Regions from separate parts of the Bacillus sp. SH7-1 genome, predicted to be linked through region 1. Evidence: riboswitches for the same ligand, from Rfam matches in the RefSeq annotation. Region 1 holds a riboswitch; each other region holds the start of a gene.
The links. A riboswitch is a leader RNA that binds a small molecule or an ion and turns the genes downstream of it on or off. The one in region 1 is predicted to bind lysine.

Region 1 (3,293 bases):
TCACTTTTGTTTTCTTTGTAAATTTATATCCTAACCATAGTACTAAGAAGAGCGGTAAACCGATGTAAGAAACGAGTACGCCGTTCCAATCGATTGATTCACCCATAAATGCGCCGTAGTTTTGTCCTAAAATTACGATGACGCAAAGTGTAAATGCGAAGATTGGACCGAATGGGAACCATTTTGCTCTATATGGTAAGTCTTTTAAATCTTTTCCTTGTGCGATATATGCTTTACGGAAGCGGTAATGACTAATTGCAATACCAACCCATGCGATAAAGCCAGACATACCAGAAGCGTTTAATAACCAAATATATACAACACCGTCACCGAATAAAGAAGCGATGAAAGCGACGCTACCAACTACTGATGTTGCGATTAGAGCGTTAACAGGTACACCACGGCTATCTAATTTACCTAAAAACTTCGGTGCTTTTCCTTGACGAGCTAAATCCCAAAGCATACGAGTTGATGCGTACATGCCAGAGTTACCAGCAGATAAAACTGCCGTTAAAATAACAGCGTTCATAACAGAAGCAGCAAAGGCAACGCCCGCTTTTTCAAATACAAGTGTAAATGGACTTACTGTAACATCACTTGCTGCAAGACTTTCAGTTGTATAAGGAATTAATAAACCGATAACGAGAATTGCAAGGATATAGAATAAAAGAATGCGCCAAAAGATCGAACGAATTGCTTTTGGGATATTGCGTTCTGGATCAGACGTTTCACCAGCAGCTACACCTAATAATTCAGTTCCTTGGAAGGAGAAACCAGCAGCCATAAATACACCGATAATTGCCATGATACCGCCGTTAAATGGAGCATCTGCAACAGTGAAGTTTTTAAAGCCGACAGATTCGCCGCCCATAATTCCAAAAATCATCATGAAGCCGACAACTAAGAAGATAATAATAGTAACTACTTTAATAAGTGCGAACCAATATTCAGATTCACCAAAACCTTTAACAGATAAATAGTTTAAGAGAAAAATAATAGCTAAGCATAATCCACTCCAAATGAGGGAAGGGGTATCAGGGAACCAAAATTTCATAATTAATGTTACGGCCGCTAGTTCTGCCGCAATTGTAATCGCCCAGTTATACCAATAGTTCCATCCAAGTGCAAAGCCAAGTGATGGATCAACAAATTTTGTTGCATACGTGCTAAAAGATCCAGTAACAGGCATGTAAGCTGCAAGTTCAGCTAAGCTTGTCATTAAGAAATACACCATAATTCCAATTGCGGCGTATGCGATTAGTGCACCGCCAGGACCAGCTGAATGGATTACACCACCGCTGGCAAGAAATAGTCCGGTACCGATTGTACCACCGAGAGAAATCATCGTAAGGTGACGAGATTTTAATCCGCGTTTTAATTCACCTTGTCCTTGTGTAGTTTGCGTTTTAGAGGTAGATTGATTTGTTGCGCTATTCATGTTCAACACTCCTTTTCTTGTAGGTTAGGAAGGAGCGGGGGAGAAAAATACAAAAAACCGCCAAAGGAATTAGGCGGAACGTTTCACAAATAACCACCCCATCATACCCTTCCGTTAAGATAGCACCCCACGTTTACACGGTAATTTTGTAAACGTGACAGTTCTGTTCCTTTCGGAGACAGCCCCAGCTCATACTTCCAGAGAAGAAATACAAACTTCGGCAACTTTTCCTTTCAAACGGAGTCAGTGACATTCTCTGTGTCTCGTCCGTTTTACTCTTAAAAGTCGCAACCTCTACCTCATCGGATTGATGAGGATTTATATATTGCTAAGATATTTAATATATGGCAATTGTAATGAGTTTCTGAATATATTGCAAGGGATTTTGTTAGAAAAAGTCAAAAAATATCGGTTATTGTATAGGAAACGCTTGCATAACTCCACCCGAACCTACTATTATGTAGCAATAAGCAAAGAAAAAATTGTTATACAAATGTTTCGCAAAAAATATTGAAAAACCCTTTAAAATTAAAAGAAAATTCAGAAAATATAATTCGACATAACGTTTGAAGGGTATCACTTCTTTTATTTTGTTCTAAAGAAAAAACATATGTGTAAATAAAAAGAGTGAATATTCTTTCTTTTTGTAGTAAAATTGAAGTACTGTTTAATTAAAAAGGGGACATCGTTATGAAATTAAAAACAGAAAGATTACATATTATCCCGTGTACGGAAGAATGGGTTCAGATTGCGAAGAATCAAGGATACAATAGCGGCCCGCATATTGCAGGGCATGTAGAAAATATAAAACAAGATAAGGATTTATTACCGTGGGGTGCGTGGTATGTCATTCGAAAAGAAGATAACATCGTACTAGGGGATATAGGATTTAAAGGGAAACCGAACGAGAAACGTACAGTAGAAATTGGTTACGGTTTTATTGAGAAATATTGGAATAAAGGGTATGCTACAGAATCTGTAGATGAATTAATAAAGTGGGCTTTCCAGACAGGAAAGGTAGATACAATTATTGCGGAGACACTCTTTGAAAATGGTAGTTCAATTCGTGTATTAGAGAAATTACATATGAAGAGAGTAGATACAACAGATACGATGATTAATTGGAAAATAGAAAAATAAAAAATACCGCTCGATATAGTTCGAGCGGTATTTTTTATCATTATGGTAGCATTTGTTTTTGATCTTTCGGATAGCCGCCTGTTGATGCGTTAGAACGATTGGAATGATTACGGACAGCAATGAAAATAGAAATAATAACGACAAGACCAACTGCCACGTAAGAAAGTGAAATAATAGTTGGATCCACTTTAAATGTTGTAAGTAGTGTACGAATATTCGTAAAGATAATAAGGCCACCAACTAATACCCCAAGTAAATGAGGTGGAACGATACGTACTAACCATGCGGCAATTGGAGCTGCGACAATACCGCCAAGCATTAAGGCGAATACCCAAACCCAGCTTACTTGTTCCCAGCCAAGTGAGATGAAGAAACCAATTGTTGCAGCGAGTGAAACAGGAAACTCACTCGTATCTACAGATCCAATAACTTTTCTAGCTTCATTTCCTCTTGCTAGCAGTACAGGTGTCGTAATTGGACCCCAGCCACCGCCACCAGTTGAATCGACGAATCCAGCGAATAAGCCGAGTGGCACAAGTTGTTTGGCAGACATGCGCTTTTTGGAAGTAACAATTTGTTTTTGAATGATGAATCGTAATAAAATATAAACCCCTAAAGTAAATAAAAATACGGAAATGTACGGTTTAATGACATCGCCAGGTAAATTACTTAAAAAACATGCCCCAATAAATGCACCAACTGCTCCGGGTAATGT
Region 2 (3,293 bases), on a different contig from region 1:
AAAATAACATGATCCAAAACGCGGAGCAGGCCCATCTGGATGTAACATCAAATTTAGAGCTCCATACTTTGGCCGTTGATCATTCGTTACACCTTCAAGTTGATATGCTCCTCCAAATATTCTCTTTTCCCAAAGGTCACGTTCACCACCAGGATAAGCAGATACGCTTCCATTAGATAGCAATGTTTCAAACTGACTTTTATATACTCCTTGCTCAAACAGTGCTTCAGCAACACTTTTCATATTCGAATCTAGTCTGTCTGGATGAAAGTGTAAAGCAATCCTTGCATGAGATTTTAAATTAGCGACAGCTTCTTCAAATATTTCCTCTGTAATATTAGACATGTTAAGTATATGATTAATTGTTGCTTTCGCCTCACGTTTTTCGTTCTCTGCATATTTTGAAATATACTCTAAAGCAAATAATTGAGATCTTGATAATTCCATAATCCAATCTCCCCTTTAATTGAACTGCCCTTAAACACTTCAATTAAAAGCTTATTCTTTCCTTCTTATGAAACGAACCTGATTTATTAAAAAAGTAATTTAATACATCCTAATTATACATACACGCATTTTTCATCGGCAAATGTACACATTCTACAAAAATTTGATACCCTAGCCATCGCTCAGCAATATGTTCAAATGATGAAACAGAGCCTGTTGTAAAAAATCGATGCTTAGGATTCAAATTGTCAGCCAGAATTCCTTTGTGCTGTAAAATTGTGCTTAACTCTATCGCTGTTTCTTCTGCAGAACTAATAATCGTTACACCCTCTCCTAGTTCCTCTTTTATATAAGACTCTAAAAGTGGATAATGCGTACACCCAAGAATTAACGTATCTATATCTTCTTTCGTTAATGGCAGTAAAGCTTGTTTCACTTGCTGCGTTACATATGCTGTATCTTCTAATTGATTTTCTACAACTGTAGCTAAAGTCGGGCACGCGTGACTATGCACTTTCAAATATGTATCAAGCTCATGTAATGCTTTTTCGTACATATTAGATTTTATCGTACCTACAGTTCCAATTACTCCGATTTTCCCTTTCTTCGTCACTTTAATAGCCGCTCTTGCTCCCGGATGTATAACGCCAATAACCGGAATAGAAAGTGCTTCTTGCAACGCAGCCAATGCAGCAGCTGCAGCAGTATTACATGCTACAACTAGAGCTTTTAACGGAAACTGTTTGAGGAACTCAACCATTTCAAATACGAAAGATTGTACCTCTTCTACACTTCTTGGCCCATACGGACAACGCTCATTATCACCAATATAATAAATGCTCTCTTTAGGCAATTGTCTTATAATTTCGCTCGCAACTGTTAATCCCCCAACTCCCGAATCTAACACACCTATTACTGAATGTTTATGACATACAGACATATACTTCATCCCCTTTTCAATCATCTAGCGCTAATAACATTTATTATATTATGAAAATTCAATATTACATAATAATCCCTCATACTTTTAATCACAAACTCTTCTCTATAATCTGATTATTACTATATCCATTGACGTATAAAAATTCATTTGTTACTCTTAAATACGTTAATTTAATATTTAAATCCTCATTCGTATCTCGGTGAGGTAGAGGTTGCAATTATTAAGAGTATCATTTCCGGAGATGTAGTGGCATTGATGAAGGAATGAGAAAGGAATGGTTGCCGAAGTAAGTTGTGTCCACCATGCACACTTGCTGGGTCTGCATTTAATAAGTGCAGAACTGTCACAAACGTTTCGTTTGTGGAGAGCTATCGAGAGGTATGTCGTGGGTTTCTTATAAGATAGAAAGCATGTAGCGGCAAATTACGTGCTTTTTTTGTTTTGTTTGGGACTTCTCTTCCTGACTCAGGAAGACATACATATCTCCTCGCTTGACTTGGTTATACTAACTTTGGAGGTATTTTCTATGCAACAAAAAAAATGGGGCTTTTGGGTACTCACAGCTTTCGTTGTCGGTAACATGGTTGGCGCTGGTATTTTCATGGTGCCAAGTACGTTGGCACAAACAGCAAGCCCTCTCGGTGTCACTTTAGCTTGGTTAACAACAGGGTTTGGTGTTTTAATGCTAGCTCTTGTTTTCGGTAATTTAGCAATTCGTCGTCCTGATTTAACGACAGGACCACAAAGTCATGCATATGCCTTATTCTCAACACCAAAAAAGAAAAAAATGGCTGGTTTCAGTATGGTATGGGGATATTGGGTTGCAAACTGGGCAAGTAACGTTGCCATCATTACATCATTTGCGGGATATTTATCACTCTTCTTCCCAATTATGAAAGATACACGACTACTATTTTCAATCGGTTCGTTTAACATAGAAGTCGGAAAACTAATTACATTTACGATTTGTTCCATCTTACTTTGGGGAACTCATATTATATTAACTAACGGTGTAAGCGGAGCTGGAAAGCTAAACTTCTTAGCAACAACAACGAAAGTAACTGGATTCCTTTTATTCATCGTCGTTACGTTATTTGCATTCGAAGCTTCTAAGTTTGGACAATGGTACACACCGATGATCGATAAATCAGGTGTATCACACGGTCTTCTTTCACAAGTAAACTTAGCTGCTCTTACAACACTTTGGGCATTTATCGGAATTGAATCAGCGGTTCTTTTATCAAACCGTGCTGTTTCTCCAAAAACGGTAAAACGCGCAACAGTTGCTGGATTACTTATTACAGTTGCGATTTACTTAGGAATTACAATTTTAACAATGGGTGTCCTTCACGTTGATACATTACAAGCTTCTGAACGTCCATTAGCAGATGCATTAAATGCTGCAATGGGTCACGGCGGCGGGAAACTGATGGCACTACTTGCTCTTACTTCCCTATTCGGTTCGATCTTAGGCTGGATTTTATTAAGCTCAGAAGTACCTTATCAAGCAGCAAAAGAAGGTTTCTTCCCTTCCTTCTTCACGAAAACAAATAAAAAAGGAAGTCCAATTTACTCATTACGATTAACAAACATTATGTCGCAAGTGTTCCTATTCTCAACATTATCAGGAACCATTGCGGAAGCTTATACATTCGTTATTACCGTATCAACACTGGCCTACCTCATTCCATATCTCGTTTCACCGATCTTCCAGTTAAAACTAGTCGCAACTGGTGAAACGTATAAAAATGAAATGCGGGCAAGAATTACAGATGGTATAGTCGCAGTGATCGCACTTTGTTACGCACTATGGGTTATTAAAACCGGTGCATCCGATATAAAAACATTCCTTCTCGGAATTGGTTTATTCGTAATCGGTTTTGCCTTCTATCCATTAATGAAT
Region 3 (3,293 bases), on a different contig from region 1:
CTCACATATTAGAAAAACAATATAACAAGCAAGCCCAACTATTATATTTTTCATATCATTTATTTCCTTTCCACAAATGTTCCCTTATATGAAAATAGGGAACCCATTAACGGATTTCGTACTTGAACATGAATTCGAAAACATTGTAATTCGTCATCATAACTTTCAACAATTTTTGCCTCTCCGTATAAAAGTTTCGGTAAAGAGATTTTTCTTCTAAACATATAAAACCATTGTTTCTTCGAAGAAATATGCATTGCCCCTAACTCATCAATATGAAAATTTAATGTAGAGACGAGTATATGTGGTTCACCAAAATAATCTACAATTTCATTTTCGGTTTCATCCAACTGCATAACTGCATTAAAATATCTTTTCTTATTATGGAAATAGAAAGTACGATTCCACTTTACAATTTCTTTTCCATATTCATCTCGTTCAGCTGTATTATGTATTATAAATGGAACTCCCTCTCCCCGTTCTGAGAAAAACATTCGAAACTTCGATGCAATTTTTAATATTAATTTTACGAAAAAAGAACCACCGTAAATTTCATCCATCTTTCCTTCTCCAGTAAAGCTATTTTCTTCTGTAATCTCATAGCGTTTCTGTAATTTTGGATGAAGTCTTTTATAAGAATTCCCTAATAATCTTTCATAAATATTAGCCATACATTATCCCTTTCTCTTCCTCTTGCAATTTTTTGCACTTGGTAAATCAAAACTATTTATATAACCGACAATCGATAACCCCATTAGTAGAACGTTTAATGTAATTGGATTAAACGACTCTGTAAAGCTTGCGATATTCGTAAAGCCTGCCGCTATCGTTAAGGCTATTAACATAAAAATATGTACTATAAATACTTTTCTTTTTGGAAATGGCAACAGCCATATGACACCAAAAATAATTTCTAATATTCCGATTATTTTAAGTGCAAAAATACTATGTGCAGTTGAACCAATCATCACAGATAGCATTTTTACTTCTTCTGAATGAGTAAACACTAGTTTCGGTACTATTCCTTGATACATCCATACAAATGCAAATAAAAAACATACAATCCAATATGTCATCGTTCTTCTCATTAGCAACCTAGGATGAAGTCCTTTTTCTAACCATAATTTTAAAGCATCAAAACTCCAAGCAGTCGCCCAGCCTAATAACGGTCGAAAAATACATGAATCTATTACATTTCCTATACGACCATACCTCGTATCATAATCATATTGCGTCTCAAAATGAATGTATGTTTTACTCGGTGTATACTTCCAATAACCACGCCCTATTTGAATAAGAGATAATTTATTATCCGTCCAAAATTTTAAAGAAGAAATACGTTCTCCCGTTTCTTTTCTTATCTCACCTATCGATTCACCTTCTCCAGCTATTTCAAGTCCAAATCCGATTTTTGTTTTATATAAAAACTTCTGTGGTTCTCCTTCTTTTTTCTCTAAATATGAAATTTCAGAAAAGCGAGCATCCCATTCTGTATGTATATGTGGTTCTTGCGTGTATTCCCATAATTTCTCCATTGTTGTGTTCATTTCTGCCGAAACATAAATAGGCTTTTTCCCCTTCATTCTTCCACCTCCTATGTACTATAATTTTAATGTACATGCAATGAATTTATTTTGCTACTTTTTTCACAAACTTTTTCGTAAAGAGAAAGAATTTTTAAAATTTATATAAAACACTTGCTTCCCCGAAAAATTTAAATTATTATAAAACAAATGTTACCAACAACTTCATAAATCAAACACTCTCGCCTAAAACGTGAGATAGAGGTTGCGATACTTATGAGTATTCTAATGGAGACACAGAGAGGTCCATGAAATTAGATGAAAGGAAGTATTGCCGAAATCGATATATTTCTCTGTATTTATCGATTGGGGCTGTTTTCGAATAGAAACAGAACTGTCATATGTACAGACGTGTACGTATGAAGAGCTATCTACAAAAAAGAGATATCATTTTTATGGTATTCCTTTTTTGGCGGTTTTTTTATTAGCTCCGTTTTCTGTTTCCCTTTTCCTGTAACAGCACCATCCTCACTTATTTGAGATGGTGTTTTTTGTTTTTCTCTGGTAACTACAGGAATATTGGGATTTATATATGTCCTAATCTTTTCTTAAAAATGGATGAAAGAAGGAATTCGTAATGGAAACGATTGTACAAAAATTTGGTGGTACTTCTGTCGGAAGCGTTGAGCGCATTCAACATGTAGCCAATTTAATTATTGAAGAATATGAACGAGGACATAGTATCGTCACTGTCGTTTCAGCAATGGGAAAAAGTACAGATGAACTTGTCTCACTTGCTAACGCGATTACAGAAAATCCGAGTAAACGCGAAATGGATATGCTTCTATCAACAGGAGAGCAAGTGACTATTTCATTATTAACGATGGCACTACAAGCGAAAGGTTATAACGCGATTTCATTAACAGGATGGCAAGCTGGTATTACGACAGAATCTGTACATAGTAGTGCACGGATTACTGAAATTAATACGGATCGAATTCAGTCTTATCTTACTAAAGGCACGATTGTTATTGTAGCTGGGTTCCAAGGAATCAGTGAAGATCATGAAATTACGACACTCGGACGCGGTGGTTCTGATACGACCGCTGTCGCATTAGCAGCAGCATTAAACGCAAAAAAATGTGATATTTACACAGATGTGACCGGCGTATATACGACGGATCCACGAGTTGTAAAAGATGCTTACAAATTAGATGAAATTTCTTATGACGAAATGTTAGAACTTGCAAACCTCGGTGCTGGTGTATTACATCCACGTGCTGTTGAATTTGCTAAAAATCATAATGTCATTTTAGAAGTTCGCTCAAGTATGGAACAAGAAAACGGAACAATTGTAAAAGGAGAATGTAACATGGAACAACAATCAATCGTTAAAGGTATTGCATTTGAAGATAATATTACACGTGTCACAATTAAAGGACTAGAACAAGGCTCGCTTTCCACTGTTTTCTCTACATTAGCAGCAGCACATATTAATGTAGACATCATCATTCAAAGTATTACAAATGAAGGAACTGTGCATCTCTCCTTCTCCATCCACTCTAATGATTTAAGAGAAACATTAGAAGTGTTGGAACAAAACCAAGAAGCACTTCACTATGTATCAGTAGAACATGAAAACCATTTAGCAAAAGTATCAATTGTAGGATCTGGTATGGTCTCTAATCCAGGTGTTGCTGCAAATATGTTCACTACTTTAAAAGAAGAAGATATTCATATTAAAATGGTAAGTACATCAGAAATTAAAGT

Region 2: linked by a shared signal. The riboswitch ahead of DN390_RS05665 (amino acid permease) and the one ahead of DN390_RS08690 (amino acid permease) in region 1 are both predicted to bind lysine.
Region 3: linked by a shared signal. The riboswitch ahead of DN390_RS02645 (aspartate kinase) and the one ahead of DN390_RS08690 (amino acid permease) in region 1 are both predicted to bind lysine.

The regions. Positions count from the first base shown of each region.
Region 1 covers NZ_QNUD01000007.1:473,370-476,662, forward strand. Annotated here, with positions in the region: gene DN390_RS08690 (amino acid permease) at 1-1,438, opposite strand, end outside; lysine riboswitch at 1,551-1,743, opposite strand; gene DN390_RS08695 (GNAT family N-acetyltransferase) at 2,129-2,578, shown strand; gene DN390_RS08700 (sulfite exporter TauE/SafE family protein) at 2,619-3,293, opposite strand, start outside.
Region 2 covers NZ_QNUD01000006.1:22,420-25,712, forward strand. Annotated here, with positions in the region: gene DN390_RS05655 (DUF3626 domain-containing protein) at 1-447, opposite strand, end outside; gene racE (glutamate racemase) at 557-1,387, opposite strand; lysine riboswitch at 1,588-1,769, shown strand; gene DN390_RS05665 (amino acid permease) at 1,917-3,293, shown strand, end outside.
Region 3 covers NZ_QNUD01000004.1:5,151-8,443, forward strand. Annotated here, with positions in the region: gene DN390_RS02625 (YndJ family protein) at 1-54, opposite strand, end outside; gene DN390_RS02630 (DUF4166 domain-containing protein) at 60-671, opposite strand; gene DN390_RS02635 (DoxX-like family protein) at 675-1,583, opposite strand; lysine riboswitch at 1,775-1,961, shown strand; gene DN390_RS02645 (aspartate kinase) at 2,161-3,293, shown strand, end outside.